3 regions of the Exiguobacterium sp. SH1S1 genome follow, and region 3 is predicted to be linked to each of the others. Evidence: a T-box and tRNA genes for the amino acid it is inferred to sense, from the RefSeq annotation. Region 3 holds a T-box; the other regions hold tRNA genes.
The links. The T-box of region 3 lies ahead of argS (arginine--tRNA ligase). A T-box ahead of a tRNA ligase gene usually reads a tRNA of that ligase, here a tRNA-Arg.

Region 1: it has a tRNA-Arg gene. The T-box ahead of argS (arginine--tRNA ligase) is inferred to sense a tRNA for this amino acid. The anticodon was not compared.
Region 2: it has a tRNA-Arg gene. The T-box ahead of argS (arginine--tRNA ligase) is inferred to sense a tRNA for this amino acid. The anticodon was not compared.

The regions. Positions count from the first base shown of each region.
Region 1 is NZ_SJUZ01000002.1:157,832-163,847, reverse strand. Features, by position in the region: gene sdhB (succinate dehydrogenase iron-sulfur subunit) at 1-187, shown strand, start outside; gene EVJ23_RS07200 (acyl-CoA thioesterase) at 197-637, shown strand; gene EVJ23_RS07195 (phosphocarrier protein HPr) at 710-973, shown strand; gene racE (glutamate racemase) at 1,091-1,897, shown strand; gene rph (ribonuclease PH) at 1,890-2,639, shown strand; gene EVJ23_RS07180 (XTP/dITP diphosphatase) at 2,636-3,226, shown strand; gene EVJ23_RS07175 (metallophosphoesterase family protein) at 3,232-3,744, shown strand; tRNA gene EVJ23_RS07170 (tRNA-Arg) at 3,805-3,878, shown strand; gene EVJ23_RS07165 (hypothetical protein) at 4,003-4,908, shown strand; gene tig (trigger factor) at 5,007-6,016, shown strand, end outside.
Region 2 is NZ_SJUZ01000001.1:537,982-543,997, forward strand. Features, by position in the region: gene gap (type I glyceraldehyde-3-phosphate dehydrogenase) at 1-831, opposite strand, end outside; gene EVJ23_RS02745 (sugar-binding transcriptional regulator) at 892-1,917, opposite strand; gene EVJ23_RS02750 (glutaredoxin family protein) at 2,030-2,287, opposite strand; gene EVJ23_RS02755 (RNA polymerase factor sigma-54) at 2,289-3,428, opposite strand; tRNA gene EVJ23_RS02760 (tRNA-Arg) at 3,553-3,625, shown strand; gene clpP (ATP-dependent Clp endopeptidase proteolytic subunit ClpP) at 3,740-4,354, shown strand; gene EVJ23_RS02770 (MerR family transcriptional regulator) at 4,395-5,090, opposite strand; gene EVJ23_RS02775 (hypothetical protein) at 5,148-5,588, opposite strand; gene EVJ23_RS02780 (DUF2179 domain-containing protein) at 5,649-6,016, opposite strand, start outside.
Region 3 is NZ_SJUZ01000005.1:171,263-177,278, forward strand. Features, by position in the region: gene EVJ23_RS10925 (GGDEF domain-containing protein) at 85-1,764, opposite strand; T-box leader at 1,921-2,132, shown strand; gene argS (arginine--tRNA ligase) at 2,186-3,868, shown strand; gene EVJ23_RS10935 (metallophosphoesterase family protein) at 3,909-4,487, opposite strand; gene EVJ23_RS10940 (YajQ family cyclic di-GMP-binding protein) at 4,484-4,975, opposite strand; gene pulA (type I pullulanase) at 5,045-6,016, shown strand, end outside.

The sequences.
Region 1 (6,016 bases), on a different contig from region 3:
CGAAGCGCTAATGGAAGACGGAGGCATCATGCAGTGCGGAAACGCGCAAAACTGTGTCGAGGTTTGTCCGAAAGGCATTCCGCTCACGACGTCAATCGCCGCGATGAACCGTCAGACGACGCTTCACTCGTTCAAACAGTTCTTCGGCAGCGACAAAGGTCGTACCGGTTCTGCGGTCGAGGCGTAACGTTTGCCGATGTCAAAGTATTTTCGGGAACCCGGTTGGGAAACGCGTGTCAGGTCAGGAATCGAGCTCGACGTCAAAGTCCGCTTTTCGGAGTGCGACCCGTACGGCCATATGAATAACACGATCCCGTTCATCTATTTTGAGGATGCGCGGATCGAGCTACTCGAAACGACAGGATTTTCCTTGAAAGACGGTTTCGTCGTCGTGGCGGACGCCCAGTGCGATTACGTCCGACAAGTGATGCCGCGGCAACAGTTGAAGGTATATGCCAATGTCTTGACGGTCGGAAACACTTCATGTGATATTCATTACGGCGCATATGATGGAGATCAACTCATGTTCGCGGGCCGTACGAGCCTCGTGCATTTGTCAAAAACCGGTCGCCCGGCCGAATGGACTCCAGAATATAAAAATCGCTTGCAGAATTTTTGCGAATCCGCTATCATTTGATAATGAGTTCACAAACAAAAATTTCTGCCGGTTCGCCTGCAGAATTCAGATTTGAAGGGAGACTATCACGTCATGGAAAAAACATTCACAGTCGTTGCTGATTCAGGAATCCACGCTCGTCCAGCTACTCAGTTGGTCAACACAGCTTCTAAGTTCCAATCAGATATCAACCTTGAGTACAATGGTAAGACAGTTAACTTGAAGTCGATCATGGGTGTACTTTCACTCGGAATCGCTAAAGATTCAACAATCAAGATCACTGCAGCAGGTGACGATGCAGAAGAAGCGGTTAACACGCTCTCTGACATGCTCACTAGCGAAGGTCTTGCTCAGTAATTCGAGCAACGGACGAGGCGGCCAATCGGCTACCTCGTCTTTTTTGTTTGTCATGACACCGTTTCTTTTTTGGATACGGCTTTTTTGGTAAGATAGATGGGAATGGAAGTGATATTTATGAAACGAGCGATTGGAGTACTCGATTCAGGTGTTGGCGGCTTGACCGTAGTCAAAGAACTGATCCGCCAGCTGCCGAAAGAAGAAATCATCTATATCGGCGACACGGAGCGCTGTCCGTATGGGCCGCGCCCGCACGATGAGATTGAAGCATATACGTGGGAATTGATTGAATTCCTATTAGAAAAAGACGTTAAGATGATCGTCATCGCCTGCAACACGGCGACGGCCGTCGTCTTGAAAGAAGCGCGCAAACGCCTCAACATCCCGGTCATCGGTGTCATCGACCCGGGCGCCCGGGCCGCCGTCAAAGGCACGCGCAACAAACATATCGGTGTCATCGGCACGAAGATGACGGTCGAAAGCAATTCGTACGAGACGGCGCTCCGTCACGTCGCGGGCGAGATTGATGTCTATTCGCTCGCTTGCCCGCCGTTCGTGCCGCTCGTCGAAGCCGGCGAACTGAGCGGCGAACGCGTCCGGTCGATCGTCGCCGAGACGATCCTGCCTCTCCAAGCTTCGGAGATGGACACGCTCATCCTCGGGTGCACCCATTATCCGTTGCTTGCGCCGGTCATCCAAGACGTCGTCGGACCCGATGTCCATTTGATTTCGTCAGGTGATGAGACAGCGCTCGAAGTGGCAGCGATCCTTGATTTTAAAGAACTTGAGAACGATTTGGATACCATCCCGACGCATCAGTTTTATGCGACCGGGGATGTCGCCATCTTCAACCGATTGGCGACAGAATGGCTTGGCCAACCCGTGAAAGCGGAGAAAGTAGAGGTGTCTGGTGTCGATGCGTAACGAAAGACAACATGATGAACTGCGGACCGTTGAGATCATTCCGCACGTGAACAAACATGCCGAAGGCTCGGTCTTGATCTCGATCGGGGACACGAAAGTAATCTGTACGGCGACGGTCGAAGAACGCGTCCCGAACTTCCTGCGCGGGAAGAAGCAAGGCTGGATCAACGCCGAGTACGCGATGCTGCCACGGGCGACGGGCAACCGGACCGTCCGGGAATCCGTTCGCGGTAAGCAGACAGGACGGACGATGGAGATTCAACGGTTGATTTCGCGCTCGCTCCGTTCGGTCGTCGACTTGGAACGGCTCGGTGAACGGACGATCTGGATCGATTGTGACGTCATCCAAGCGGACGGCGGCACACGGACAGCGTCGATCACAGGCGGTTTTTGTGCGCTCGTGCTCGCGGTCGACGCGCTCATCCGTCAAGGCAAGCTCGGCGACACGCCAATCAAAGAAGGCGTCGCCGCCATCTCGGTCGGTCGGACGAACGAGCTGTTGCTCGACTTGAACTATGAAGAAGACGCGGCGGCCGAAGTTGACATGAACGTCGTCATGACGGCGAGCGGACGCTTCGTCGAAGTGCAAGGCACGGGTGAAGAAGCGACGTTCACGCTGCAAGAAATGAATGAGATGCTCCAGATGGCCCAAGGCGGGATCGAGACGCTGTTCAAAGCAGCAGAAGACGCGCTCGGTGCCTCATGGTGGTATGTCGGGGAACAAATGGAGGAAACGATATGAAACTGATTGTCGCGACACGCAACAAAGGGAAAGTGGTTGAAATCGAAGGGATGCTCACGCCGCTCGGATTTGAAGTCGAGTCGCTCTTGGACTATCCGGATGCACCGGAAACGGATGAGACGGGCACGACGTTCGAAGCGAACGCCGAACTGAAAGCGACCGAGGCGGCCCGTTACTTCGGACACGCCGTTCTCGCCGACGACTCGGGGCTTGAAGTCGATGCGCTCGACGGTGCCCCAGGCGTCCACTCGGCCCGCTTCGCCGGTCCTGAGAAGTCGGACGCGGCGAACAACGCGCTTCTGCTCGAGAAGTTGAACGGGGCGAACGACCGCTCGGCGCGCTTCGTCTGCGCGCTCTGCCTCGCCAAACCGACAGGCGAGACGTTGACCGTGCGCGGGACGATCGAAGGTACGATCGGCTATGCGCCCCACGGGGAAAATGGATTCGGGTACGACCCGCTCTTTATCGTCCCATCGCTCCATAAGACGGCAGCAGAGCTCGAGCGTGACGAAAAGGCGGCGGTCAGTCACCGCGGTCAGGCGTTAAGAAAACTAGAGGCAGAAATCATTCCATTTATGAAAGGTTGAGGTGTATGCGTTTTCTCGTAGTCAGTGACAGTCACGGATTGACAGACGAACTATCGACTATCTTTACTCGGCATGAAACTGAGATTGAGGACGCGTTTCATTGCGGCGACTCCCAGCTCGCGCTCGTCGACGAGCACTTGCTGCCGTATCGGACCGTCCGCGGCAATTGCGATTTTGGGGGCGACTTGCCGCTCGAACGGATCGAAGCGACACCTGAAGGCACGGTTTTAATCGTCCACGGCCATCACCATGACGTGAAGTTCGATTTGAACCGGTTGCGTTATCGGGCCGAGGAAGTCGGGGCGAACGTCGTCTTGTACGGTCACTCGCACGTGGCCGGGGCCGTCATCGAAGACGGGGTGCTCTACGTGAACCCGGGCTCGATCCGGATGCCGCGCGGACGCTCGGACAAGACGTACGCGTTGATCGACCTTGACGCCGGTCAGGCAGCGGTCCGGTTTTACCGGTCTGAGGACGGGACGCCCGTCGAAGATTTGGACTTGTCAGGACAACTTTGAACAAAACAGAAAGAACCAATTGACAGCAAAGCATTTTTCTATTATAGTTTTCTTGTCAATGTCCCAATAGCTCAGCTGGATAGAGCAACGCCCTTCTAAGGCGTCGGTCGGGGGTTCGAATCCCTCTTGGGACACTTCCATTTAAAATAGAGATAGCCTCCACGGAGGTTGTCTCTTTTTTCGTTTTCCGGGGTATTGATTGACAACGCAGCAATTCCTAAGGAAGATGGAGATGGATGGAAGAAAGGGTGTGTGAAGATGGAAAAAGAGCGGGAGTACCCGTTTCCGGGGAACTGGTCGCGGCTGCAGAAGATGATTCAAGAAGCGGACGCGGCCGGGGAGCGGCAACGGGTCGAGCCGATCCTATGGGATTGGTACGCAGCCGTCAAAGGCGATCAGTTTATTTTCATGGAAATTTTTCAATGTTTGATGGAGCGTCCGGAAGAGCCGGAAACGCTTGAAAAACTCGAAGAACTCGTCACGACGCAGATTCATGAGGCAGAAGAACCGGCAGCCGGCGGGCTTCAAATTGCCCAGTACTACATCATGCGTGACCAACCTTTCGAGGCGGCACACTGGATCCATCAATATTTAGAGTGGCAAGACAAGGCCGATCAAGTGAACACCCAAGCTTACCAAGTGCTCCAAGTACTTAAGATGACCGAGTTTCCGGCGGCCATCGCCAAACTGAAACGGACGGTTCATCGTGGCAGTGTCGGGGAACAGATTGAACTGCTCGAGCACGTCCATTTCAATATCGATGACGTACTCGACAACGTATTGAAGGGACTGCTCCTTGAAGATCGCCCGAAATTGATGAAGCTGATCGTGCTTGAAAAAGCGTTCGAAGAACTGTCCGTCATCGAATGGGTCGACCTCGAAACGCATCATCGGCTGACGCAGGCAGAGGCACAAGTGAAGATGGACGAATGGGAGCATGTGGTCCACGATTTGCAGAAGGCCGTCAAAGGCGACGAAATCGCGACGCAACTGCTCATGAACTACATGTATACGCACTATCCGTTCACACCGGGTGGGGCATCTGAAATCGAAACAGCCGTCGTGAGAGCGAAAGCAGCGATCCTGAACTATGAAGAAACAGACGGGCTCGCGGCTGAAATTTTAGAGGCGGATATCCGTTTCACGCAAGCGTTTCTAGACTAAATCCTTGTGTGCAGTCACCGGATTTATGCTATAATACTGATTGTTGTACATTTTTGTACGGTATAGAAGAATAAACGAATTTGTTGGAGGGACTTAGCATGACAGCAAAATGGGAAAAAACATCAGGTAGCCAAGGCGTACTCACGTACGAAGCACCTGCAGAAGCATTCAATAAAGCAGTCGACGCAGCATTTAAAGATGTCGTCAAAAACTTGAACGTACCTGGCTTCCGTAAAGGGAAATTGCCACGTCCAATGTTCAACAAAATGTACGGAGAAGAAGCACTCTTCCAAGATGCGCTTGATATCCTCTACCGTGACACAATCCAATCTGCAGTCGAAGAAGCTGGTTTCGAACCAATGGCTCTCGAAAACATCGACGTTGATGGCACACTCGAAAAAGGTCAGCCGGTTACTTTCAAAGTAACATTCGTGGTTGAACCAGAAGCTGAGCTCGGCGACTACAAAGGTCTCGAGTACGATGCTGTAGAAACGAACGTCACAGACGAAGAAGTCGCAGCAGAACTTGACGCCCTCAAAGAGCAAGGCGCAGAACTTGCTGTTAAAGAAGGCGCAGTCGAAAACGGCGATACAGCTGTCTTTGATTTCGCAGGTTTCGCTGAAGGCGAGCAATTCGAAGGTGGCACGGCTGAAAACTACACACTTGAAATCGGTTCAGGTCAATTCATTCCTGGATTCGAAGAGCAAATGGTAGGCATGACTGCTGGTGAAGAAAAAGACATCGAAGTAACATTCCCTGAAGAGTACCACGCTGACAACTTGGCGGGTAAACCAGCGACGTTCAAAGTCAAACTTCACGAAGTAAAAGCGAAGCAAGTACCTGAGCTCGACGACGAGTTCGCAAAAGACATCGACGAGTCAGTAGCATCACTCGACGAGTTGAAAGCGAAAATTCGTGAGCGCTTAGAAGCTGCGAAGCAACAAGAAGCTGATGGCACGATGCGCGACCAACTCGTTGAGCAAGCAACTGCTAACGCGACAATCGACGTACCTGCAATCCTCATCGACCAAGAAGTAGACCGCATGGTTCAAGAGTTCGGTACTCGTGTATCTTCACAAGGCATCGACCTCAACATGTACTTCGAACT
Region 2 (6,016 bases), on a different contig from region 3:
GATTTCGTCTTCAGTGTAACCGAATGACTCGTTCGCTGCTTTTTTCATTGCTGCGTTGATTTCGTCAACAGAAACTGTTTTCTCGAGAACTGTTACGAGCTCAGTCAATGAACCAGTTGCAACTGGTACACGTTGTGCTGCGCCGTCAAGTTTACCTTGAAGTGCTGGGATAACAAGGCCGATCGCTTTAGCCGCACCAGTTGTGTTCGGTACGATGTTCGCTGCTGCCGCACGTGCACGACGGAAGTCACCTTTAGGGTGTGGAGCGTCGAGCGTGTTTTGGTCGCCAGTGTAAGCGTGGATTGTTGTCATGAGACCTTCGATGATTCCGAACTGATCTTGGAGAACTTTCGCCATTGGCGCCAAGCAGTTTGTTGTACAAGAAGCACCAGAGATTACTGTCTCAGAACCGTCAAGGATTTCGTGGTTCGTGTTGAAGACAACAGTTTTCATGTCACCTGTAGCCGGAGCCGAGATCACAACTTTTTTCGCGCCAGCTTTCAAATGAAGCTCCGCTTTTTCTTTGTCTGTGAAGAATCCAGTACATTCGAGAACGATGTCAACACCGAGCTCGCCCCATGGAAGTTCTTCTGGGTTACGGTTAGCAAGTGTAACGATTTTCTCGCCGTTTACGAGGAAATGACCGTCGTGTACTTCAACTTCTCCGTCGAAACGACCTTGTGTCGTGTCATATTTGAGAAGGTGAGCAAGCATCTTCGTGTCAGTCAAGTCGTTGATTGCAACAACTTCGACTCCTTCGTTCTTGATGATCTCGCGGAATGCCAAGCGACCAATACGTCCAAATCCGTTAATACCAACTTTTACTGCCATAGTTAATTTCCTCCTTAGGGTAGAAGCTATTTATTAGAAGAGCCAACGGGGGTCAACTCTTTAATAACGATTTAATAATTCTGTGGCCGCACCTTCGTCTGTGACGAGGATGATGTTCGGCCTATGTTTCGCATATGCGGCAATCGCTTGTGCCTTTGACTTTCCTCCGGCGACGGCGATGACGGTGTCCATGTCGTCGAGCTCCTCTAATTGGATGCCGACCGTCTTGACCCGATGAACGATTTCGCCTTCTGCGTTGAAATAATATCCGAACGCTTCGGCGACGGCTTCGTGCCGTTCGATCATCCGCAAATGCTCCGGTGTGGCGTGACGACGTTTTGCCATCGTTTCGGCCTCACCAATTCCATGTACCACTATTCGAGCCGCTCTAATCATTTCCAGCACATTTTTTATGCTTGGTTCCTCCACCATCCGTTCAAACGTCTTTTGTGAAACCTCATCCGGAATGTGGAGTAAATGATAGTCGGCGTGGGCCCGGTCCGCCATTCGAGAACAGACGGTGTTCGCCTGTAACTCGAGCGTTTCGCCGAGTCCGCCGCGTGCCGGCACGAAATGCATCGGTCGTTCTTTTTTATCGGGCGACATCATTGCCGCAACCGATGCCATCGTCGTCCCGCCTGTGACCGCGATGATATTGTCGTCAGGTGCCAGTCGCGCTTTTAGTTGCGTGACGGCGGCCCGACCGATATCTCGCTGGACCCAGAACGTCTCGTCCGAATCTCCCGGTACGATGACGACTTGGCGAACGCCTAGTTTTTGCTCGAGAACTCGTGCGATTTGTGAAATCCCTAGGATTTCTCCCATGACCTCGTGCAAGTCTCTGAGAACGTTTCGGCCCGATTCTGTAAGTGAGATCCCTTGGGTCGCGACTGTGAGAAGACCTTGGTCTTTCAAAAAGTCGACTTCTCGTCTTAAGATTCGTTCCGTCAGCCCGAGGCTTGTGGCCAACGTCCGGCGGCCGATTGGCTGCATGAGCCGGACATAATGTAAGATGTCATAACGATGTCGGAGCGTGTCGAGCAGGTCAGGGACGATTTGCTTCTGAACTTGAATCAGTTGCTGGATCATGCTCATTCCCCCTCGACTTAAAGTGTGGACAAAAATTGTCCCACTTTTATTTTTACGTCCCACCGCTACGAGTTCATCTTACCAATCACCTTACCGTCTGGCAACCCCTTCAAACGTTTTTTTTCGATGTAAGCGTATACTTAACAAATTCTTCAACTTTCTCATCATCGTATCGCCCTTGACTGATAAGGGTTCCTTCATGTACAACGACGGGAATCTCAAATAAATATTTTTCTTCGAGCAACGCGTCACCCGTGATGTCGATTTGCTCGAGCTCGAATGGATAATCTTCCTGCAGCCATTCGAGCATGACGAGCGCCTCCTCGCAGAGCGAGCAGTTCTCCCGGCGATATAACGTCAGTACCATGTCACGTCTCCCCTTTCCATAACTGTCGTTCCCGCTCCCGCGAGTTGCCAAAACCTAGCGCCTCACGATAATTCGCGACCGTTCGCCGCGTCACGGTGTAACCGATCCGGGCCAGCTCCTCGGTGAGCGCCTGGTCGCTCAAAGGCGCCGTCTCTTGTTGGATCAGCTCGGCGAGCGCCCGTTTAATCATGAACGGGGCTTGGCCGTGGTATGTGGCGCGGACGAAGAAGTGACGCCACTCCATCACGCCGCCCGCGGTCTTGGCGTACTTGCCTTGAATCGCGCGGCCGACCGTCGACTCATGCTTGCCGATCTCGATGGCGACTTCTTTTCGTGTGAGCGGATGCAGGACGAGTTGGCCGCGGAGCCAGTCCGCCTGGCGTCGCTCGATGACGGCCCACACAGAGCGGAGCGTCTCTGCGCGCATCGCGAGCGTCTCTTGCCACCACTTCGCCTCCCGGTCCGAACCGACGTCTAAGGCGATCACCGGGCTGAACCACGTCGTGATGAGTTCCCCGTCTTGAACGACGACCTCGAGTTCGGGCAGAATATGCTCGGTTTCTTCATATAATATCGGTGTCCTCGGGAGCGTGGCGACGATTCGGCTGATTCGCTCGTATTCGTCGGTCGTCATCCCGAGCTTGTCCGCTACATGCTCGACCTTTGCGTCAAGCGCCTCGAACACGTCGAGCACGTGTGGATCGTCATGCTCGATCGCGTGACGGTATTGGCAGTCATGTTCTGAAGCCGCACCGATCCCGGTCGGCTCTAAAAATAACAGTGCGCGCCGGGCCAGATCGACGTCCGTCATCTCAACACCGAATCGCTTCGCGAGGACGGCATCGGTCTCCGGCAGTAGCCCGCGATGGTCGAGCGCCATGACGAGTTGTTTTTGAAGCTGCTTTTGGGCCCCGGTCCCGCTTCCTTCGTCAATCTGTTCAAATAGCCGTTCTTCAAAACCGCCCGCCGCGTCCGCAATCCATTCGACCGTACCGCCCGTTGTGACGTGCGCGTTTCGTTTAGCCAACCGGGCGAGCTGCCACTCGAGCGCGACCCGGTCCGCCTCAAGAACCGGCAGACGCCGGACCATGTCTTGTGTCAGCTGAAGCTTCTGCAGTTGTTGCTGTTCTTGCCGTTGCATCGGTCACACCCCTCTCACTTCTAATTGTAACGAATGGTCGCCAAACGCGCTTGCAAAAAAAGACATAACAACAGGATTGCTTTTTCAAAAAAACAATTGTATAATAAATCATGTCAGAGAACATGCACCCGTAGCTCAGGGGATAGAGCACTGGTTTCCGGTGCCAGGTGTCGGGAGTTCAAATCTCTCCGGGTGTATCAAATCAAGAGGTCAGGCAGATGCCTGGCCTCTTTTGTCGTTTATAATTGGGCGAACGGTGGAATATGTGAGAAACAAAGACTATCGTTTGACCAACATTGACTATAGCGGTTATGATAGGTTTACACGATACATACAAGGAGGCAAATTCAATGTTAATTCCAACAGTTATCGAACAAACAGGTCGCGGGGAACGCGCGTACGACATTTACTCACGCTTGCTTAAAGACCGGATCATCCTTCTCGGAAGCGCGATCGACGACAACGTCGCCAACTCGATCGTCGCCCAGCTTCTTTTCCTTGCAGCTGAGGACCCAGATAAGGACATCTCACTCTACATCAACAGCCCGGGTGGCTCGATCACTTCCGGAATGGCGATCTACGACACGATGAACTTCATCAAGCCGAACGTATCGACAATCTGTATCGGAATGGCCGCATCGATGGGTGCCTTCTTGCTCCAAGCCGGTGAAAAAGGTAAACGCTTCGCGCTTCCAAACGCGGAGATCATGATTCACCAACCGCTCGGCGGAACACAAGGTCAAGCGTCGGACATTAAAATCCACGCTGAACGGATCATCAAGATGCGTGAGAAGTTGAACCAAATCATGGCCGACAACACAGGCCAGCCGCTTGAAGTCATCGAGCGCGACACAGAGCGCGACTACTTCATGTCAGCTGATGAGGCGAGCAACTACGGTCTCATCGATAAAGTCATGACACGTTAAACCACAGGCGCCTTTCCCAGCTTCGGGAAAGGCGCTTTTTTTATTGGGTTGGTAACCAAATCTCAATCAAATCATCGGCCCCATCTTGCCCATGGATATAGCGCTCAAAATCGACTGCATCACGCAACGTCACATCCGGCAAAGCCAAAAGTTGATCGTACGTCGATGGAATGGCCGGGATCCCCCCTTCGACCGTTGCGACCAGGTAACGTCCTGCCGACAATTCGACTTGTCGGGCACCCTTCCCATGTACGGGTTCGGTCATGCCGGCCAGATAAGCTTCTTCTTTAGGCAAACAGACACCGTACGATTCGTTTGTCGTCAGCTCTGGATTTAGTTTTTCCCATACGACCGAGATTGCTGTGAGTTCGGATACGTACCCGTTCACAACTTTAGGTTGCTCCCACGTCTCATAGCGAACATTCATTTGATTCCCTCCTGTTTGCATCCATTCGATTTGTTGCTCGATTTGTCGCAACGCCTCGATTTCACGTTGGACTTCATCAAGCCTGCCTTCAAGTAACTCGCTCACACTTCCTGCGGTCTGAATCTGTTCGAGCGAAATGCCTATTTGCCGCAATAACTTGATTTCGTTCAAGCGTCTTATTTCTTCTATTCCGTATAACCGATACTGATTGTCTAAACGAGTCGGCTGGACGAGCCCTTTCGCTTCATACCACTTTATCGCTTTAATTGACAACCCCGTTAGATGGACAACTTTTCCGATTTGAATCATTGGCGTTCCCCCTTCTCGTTTATGTTAAAGCCGTCCGTAACGGACAGGTCAACTCTTTTATTCCTCGACCTTGACGCCGAACACGTAACGGCTGTCGCCTTGTGCCCAGTCCCCGCCCGTCTCGAACAAATAGACGCCCGGTTCATCGGGAACGACTTGCTCGGACGGGACGAGTTCCCCGTCGACAATCTGATTGAATGAAAAGTTCGAAGGCTCGGCGTGGAACGTCACGTCGATTTCAGCACCTGGTTTGACCGGGACGAGCTGCAGGTCGTCCGCTCCCGGTAACCCGTGGTCTTCACATACCCCTTGTCCCTGATCGGACCAACAAAACGTCGACTGTCTCACTTCGGCGGTCACTGAACCGACCCGGACCGTCGGCAGTGGCGGGCGTAGCGACGATTCTGTTTTCCAAAAGGACATCGCGAGCAATCCTCCCCCGACTACCAGTAACCCGATCACCAACACCCATCGCCCTTTTCGCTTCAACGCACTCATCTCCTTTCCCTGTCTATTCCCCACTCCACAAAAAAGGACCCACTTTCGTGAGTCTTCCGTTCATTTCGGGCGTCGTAGCCCTTTCAACATATATCCACCTTTGAAATCGACCGGGTCGAACGCGACGAGGAACGCCTTCGGTTCATACTCCTCGACCAGTCGGCGCAATTCTTTCATCCGCGTCCGAGCCGCCAAGACATCAAGACGATAACGCGTTCCATCACGGCCTTGGCCTTGATAGTGCGTCACACCATATCCGCTGTCGCGCATTTTTTGAATGAGCTCAGCCGGAAACTCTTGCGTGTGGACTTGGATCATGTTGTAGCCGATCGCAAGTTTCCGCTCGACGAAACCGCCGAGAAGAATACCGAGCCCGAACCCGACCGCATACACGATCATCCCGAGCGTCGTCAAATCTTGAAAGACGA
Region 3 (6,016 bases):
GTTGTTAGACACGTTTCCTAACGTACCTGTTTCAAAGCGGGTTGTCAACAGAAATCCCCCTGCGCCAGTGGACGCGGGGGGAAGTCATGTCGTCAAAAAGTTGTAATGGGCGACGCGGTTACGACCGGCGTACTTGCCGCCGACGTAAAGGGCCCGGTCAGCGTTACGGATCGTATCGTCAAGCCGTTTGTCGCCGAACGCTTGAATCGTATCGACACCGATCGAGGCGGTCACGGGAATATCGACCCCATCGACACGGAACGGCTTATCTTCAATTTTCTGCCGAATCCGTTCGGCGATATCGACGGCTTGGTCGACGTCGCAATGATTGAGCAGCAAGATGAACTCCTCGCCCCCGTAACGCGCCGCAAAGTCATCGGTCCGGAGCATTTGCCGGATTCGCCGCCCGAACTCTTGGAGCACGCTGTCTCCGACTTGGTGACCGTGCGTGTCATTGATTTTTTTAAAGAAGTCGATGTCGAGCATCGCGACCGAGATCGGGTACATCGAGCCGTCCGAGATTTGTTGAATCCCATACTCGTAGAATGCGCGCGCATTGGCGAGCAGCGTCAAGCTATCGGTGCGGCTTTCCGTGTATAGGCGGTCGCGCTCGTGGCATCGGCTGATCGTTCGGTTGAACGATTTCAACAGTTTTACCATCTCGTTTTGAATGATGGGGGGATAGCCATAGACGTGTTCACCAATCATGACGATACGTGTGCGAATCCCGTCAATCTCTTCTGACTGGACTGAGATGAAGCTGTGGTAATCGTCATGAAACGCATCTGACAACGCTGCGTCCCATTCGAAGCGCATCTCATAATCGACAGACTTGGCGTGTGGATGGCGCGCTTCCATCAAGTCGAAGACGAGTGGACGGTCGATCGGCTGTCGCGTCAACAAATCGAAATAGAGCGTTCGGTCGAACAGGACGAACTCGACAAACCCTTTATCATATTGGTTGAGGCGCTCACATTGACTCAAGAACACTTCAATCGCCTGGGCCTCGCTTTGAGATAGGGAGACGGCCTCTTTCGCTTCATCGTACTGTTCGATCAATGACTTGAACGCGTCTTGGCGCCCTTTTTGAATCATCAACCGCTTAATAAAGAACGTGAGGGCGGCCGCGATGCTGCTGACGACGAGCAAGTTCGTCTCACGGAAGAACGACGCGGCGAAGATGAAGACCAAACTGACGATGTACGTGTAAAACGCGATGCTCAAAAAATCACGGACCGGGATATCGACGCGGAACCACCAGCCGACTTGATACTTCTGGACGACCGTGTTCAAAATTATGGCAATGATCAGACCGACGAGCGGAACGAACGAATCCTGCGAATAGAAGCCAAGACCAGTTTCACCTCCGAGGGCCAAGTAAACACTTGCCGGGATGGCGATTTCTAAAAATGACGTGATCGCGTTCCAAGGATAAGTGAACCGAAAGCGGCGGAGCGCGACGCGCGGTTTTAGGTTGGCGAACTGAAAGACGAGAAGTCCGATTTGGTTGACGAGGAGCGCCGTCTCAAAATCAAAGAATAAAAAGATGATGAGGACGATACTTTCTGAAAACGTGAAATAAATGCCTTTTCGTTCAATCGAGTCCATTTGGAAAATGACGACGAGCAGCGCGATCAAGATGAACGGAAGCGGCTCGATCGCCGGAATATCAAGAACACCGGTTGTAAACAAGGTGATGGTCAGTAAAACGATCAAACTCCAAATGCTCCAACCGAGGACGGACATTTTGCGAAAATGATTCATAGTTCCCTCCTGTGTGGGAAAAGTCTTCTCATATGTATGGTAGGAGATTCGGCACGGTTGCGCCCAAGTCCTGCCTATTCATCATAATGGCTGAATTCTAGCATTGAGTCTACATCAAATATCCTCTATAATGAAGTTGCTTTTCAACCACATAGACGAAAGTCGATGAAAAAGAGAGTAACGATCGTTTAGTCAACAAAGCGACCTAGGGATTGGTGAGAGCCTAGGCTGACAAACATCGCGAAACGCACTTTTGAGATGCTATCCGAAGCGAGTAGGCGTAGCCGGGGGCCCCCCGTTATCACCGTTAAAGTGGTCTGTGTAAAACAGGCAAGAAGAGTGGTACCGCGGGCCAACCCGTCTCTTTGCATCTGTGCAAAGGGCGTTTTTTTTATGACTAGATTTGAAGGAGGAAATTTACATGAGTTATGAACGCAAGTATGCGGAGGCTCTGTCACGTGTCATCGGTGACGAACTCACGCTCGACCAGATTGAGGCATTGATTGAAAAACCAAAACATGAGGCACACGGGGATCTCGCGTTCCCATGCTTCCAACTCGCCAAGGCGTACCGGAAAGCGCCGGTCATGATTGCGACTGACATCGCCGGTGAATTGAACGACGAACTGTTCACAAAAGTTGAAGCGGCCGGTCCATACGTGAACGTCTTCTTGAGCCGTGGCGTCGTCTCGCAGGAAATCATTAACGTGGTTCTCGACGAGCAAGCGGATTACGCGACGCATGCAACACGCAACGAGACGATTGTCACGGACTTCTCATCACCGAACATCGCCAAACCGTTCTCGATGGGGCACTTGCGCTCGACGGTCATCGGTAACGCCATCAACCAGATCGCTCGCAAAAACGGCTATAACGTCGTCGGTGTCAACCATCTCGGTGACTGGGGTACACAATTCGGGAAACTCATGGTCGCTTATAAGAAGTGGGGCGATGAAGAAGCGGTCCGGGCAAATCCGATCGCTGAGCTCTTAAAGCTATACGTTCACTTCCATGAAGAAGCGAAAACCCAACCTGAGCTTGAAGACGAGGGCCGTGCTTGGTTCAAAAAGCTCGAGGACGGTAACGTTGAAGCGACCGAACTGTGGACGTGGTTCCGTGACGAGTCGCTCAAAGAGTTCCAAAAAGTATACGATCTCCTCGGTGTCGAGTTTGACAGCTTCCACGGTGAAGCGTTCTACAACGACAAGATGGACCGGATCGTCGCCATGCTCGAAGAGAAGAACCTGCTCGTCGAGAGTGAAGGGGCGATGGTCGTCTCGCTTGAAGACGAGAACTTGCCACCTTGCCTGATCACAAAGAAAGACGGCGCGACGCTTTACGCGACACGTGATTTGGCTGCGGCCGTCTATCGTCATGAGACGTACAACTTCGTCCAAGCGAACTACGTCGTCGGTGGCGAGCAGGCGCTCCACTTCAAACAGTTGTTCTCGGTACTCCGCAAGCTCGGTTACGACTTCGTCGACGGCATGCACCACGTACCGTTCGGCTTGATCTTGCAAGAAGGGAAGAAGATGTCGACACGTAAAGGCCGCATCGTCCTACTTGAAGAAGTATTGAAAGAAGCGATCGAGAAAGCGCAAGCGAACATCGAACAGAAGAACCCTGAGCTTCCAAACGCAGAGAACGTGGCTCGTATGGTCGGCGTCGGCGCCGTCATCTTCCACGATTTGAAGAATGAGCGCATCAACAACATCGAGTTCGACCTCGACAGCATGCTCAAGTTCGAAGGGGAGACGGGACCTTACGTGCAGTACACGAACGCACGGGCGAACTCGCTCCTCCGTAAAGGCAACTACGACGGTGCGACGTTCGCAGGTGCGGACGACGACCACACGTGGGGCGTCGTGACGATGCTCAACGCGTTCCCACACGTCATCACGCGTGCCCATGAGCGCCGTGAGCCGTCGATCATCAGCCGTTATGTCCTCGACTTGGCGCAATCGTTCAACAAGTATTACGGCCACGTCCGTGTGCTTGAAGAAGATGCGGGCAAACAATCGCGTCTCGCGCTCGTCAAAGCCGTGACGATCGTCTTGACGGAAGGACTCCGTTTAATCGGTGTCCAAGCTCCAGAAGAAATGTAAATACGACAAAAGGGACCTGCGAAAGGTCCCTTTTGTTGTGTCACGCCTTCATCCGCGTGACTGTTCGCGTCTTCGTATCATACAGACACCATTCTCGGTCGAAGATGACGGCGCCGACGTTGATGACGTAGCGCTTCTTCTTCAACTTGAACGGTGTCCCGATTTCCCAGGGAATCGAGCGGCCTTTCCGGTAGATGCCCGGAATATGACTATGCCCGATGAAGACGAGCGGGTACTTGCCTTTTTCGACGATCGGCTCCCAGTCGGCGCTCCACTCGATTTGGTGACCATGTAAGAACAGCGCCTCATCGAGTGTCGTCTGTTCAGGCAATAATGAGATGCGGGTCTTGACAGGGTGCGACACGATGAGCACTTCGTCAATCCGTTCTTCTTGGTTGCCGCGCAGGCTCGGGAACGTCAAGAGCGCCTCGTACTGCTCGTCAAACGTCATGACGTCAGAGACGTCATGAAACCGTTCGTTGCGCCGTTTTTTGCCGATATGGCACTCGTACAAGTCGCCGAGGCAGAGGATGTGCTCGGTCTCGCGCCTGACCGCCTTGAGGACGGCTTTCAAATCATCAAACGAACCGTGCGGGTCACTGATGATGGCGAGTTTCATCGGTAGTTCGTGAACTGGGCATCGACCGATAACTCGAGCTCACGGACGAGTTGCATGACCGCTTGTAGGTCATCCCGTGACTTGGCCGTCACACGAATTTGATCGTCTTGAATTTGCGATTTCACTTTCAACTTCGACTCTTTGATGGCGTTGTTGATCTTCTTGGCATCGTCTTTGTCGATTCCGCTCTTCAACTTGACACGTTGACGGACGGTACCGCCGAGTGCGCGTTCGATTTTTTGATAGTCGAGGTTTTTCGTCGGCACACCGCGCTTGATCAACTTCGAGATCATGACGTCTTTTAACTGTTCGAGTTTGTAATCGTCATCTGAGACGAGGACAAGGTCACCGTTATCGAGTGACATCTCACTCTTCGACCCTTTAAAGTCGTAACGGTTCAAAATTTCTTTTTCGGCGATTTGGATCGCGTTTTTCACTTCTTCGAGGTTCATTTCTGACACGATATCAAAAGAATTGTCTTTTGCCATGTTTCATCCATCCTTTGTATGGGTTTTGTTATAATGATAGCAGATTTGAAGCAGTGAAGGAGTGAAACGATGGAACATACAATCGATAGACAGACAAATGTAGACTTGGATCACGTTGCATATCATGGAAAAGACCTTGGGGTGACGTTTAAAAGTGAACTCATCCGTCTGCGGGTGTGGTCGCCGGTAGCCGAGCAAATGACAGTGAAGCTTTATCGTACGGCGCGGGCGCGTAAGTTTGATCGCATCGAGCTCGAACGGGCCGAAAAAGGGACATGGATGGTCGAGCTTGACCGGGCGCAATTCGAAGGTCAGTTTTACGTGTTCGAGGCAATCGTTGACGGCAAACGCATCGAATCCCTCGATCCGTATGCGAAAGTCGTCGGCGTCAACGGGAAGCGGGGCTGCCTGCTCGACCCGTCTTCAATCAACCCGGACCATTGGATCAAAGAACGTCCGCTCTTCCACTCTTCGCAAGAAGCGGTCATTTATGAAGCACATGTGAGAGATTTGACGAGCCACCCGGATGGCGGTGTCATGCACCGTGGCAAATTCCTCGGGATGACCGAGGCCGGCACGAAGACGAAAAACGGATACCCGACAGCGCTCGACTACATCACAGCGCTCGGCGTGACCCACCTTCAACTCATGCCGTTCTTTGACTACGGTTCGGTCAACGAGTCGCGGGAAAGCGAGTCGAACTATAACTGGGGCTATGACCCGGTCCATTATTTCGCGGTCGAAGGTTCGTACGCCTCGACAGCGGATGACCCGGCCGCCCGTATCCTCGAATTGAAGGCGATGATTCAAGCGCTCCATGACCGCGGGATCCGCGTCATCATGGACGTCGTGTTCAACCATACGTATGACGCTTTGACGACACCGCTCGGCCAGTTCGTGCCGGACTACTACTATCGGTTGAACGAGGACGGGACGCTTGCCGACGGCTCGGAGTGCGGCAACGATACGGCGTCAGAGCGGGCGATGATGCGCAAACTGATCGTCGAATGTGTCTCGTATTGGGCCAAAGAGTTCATGATC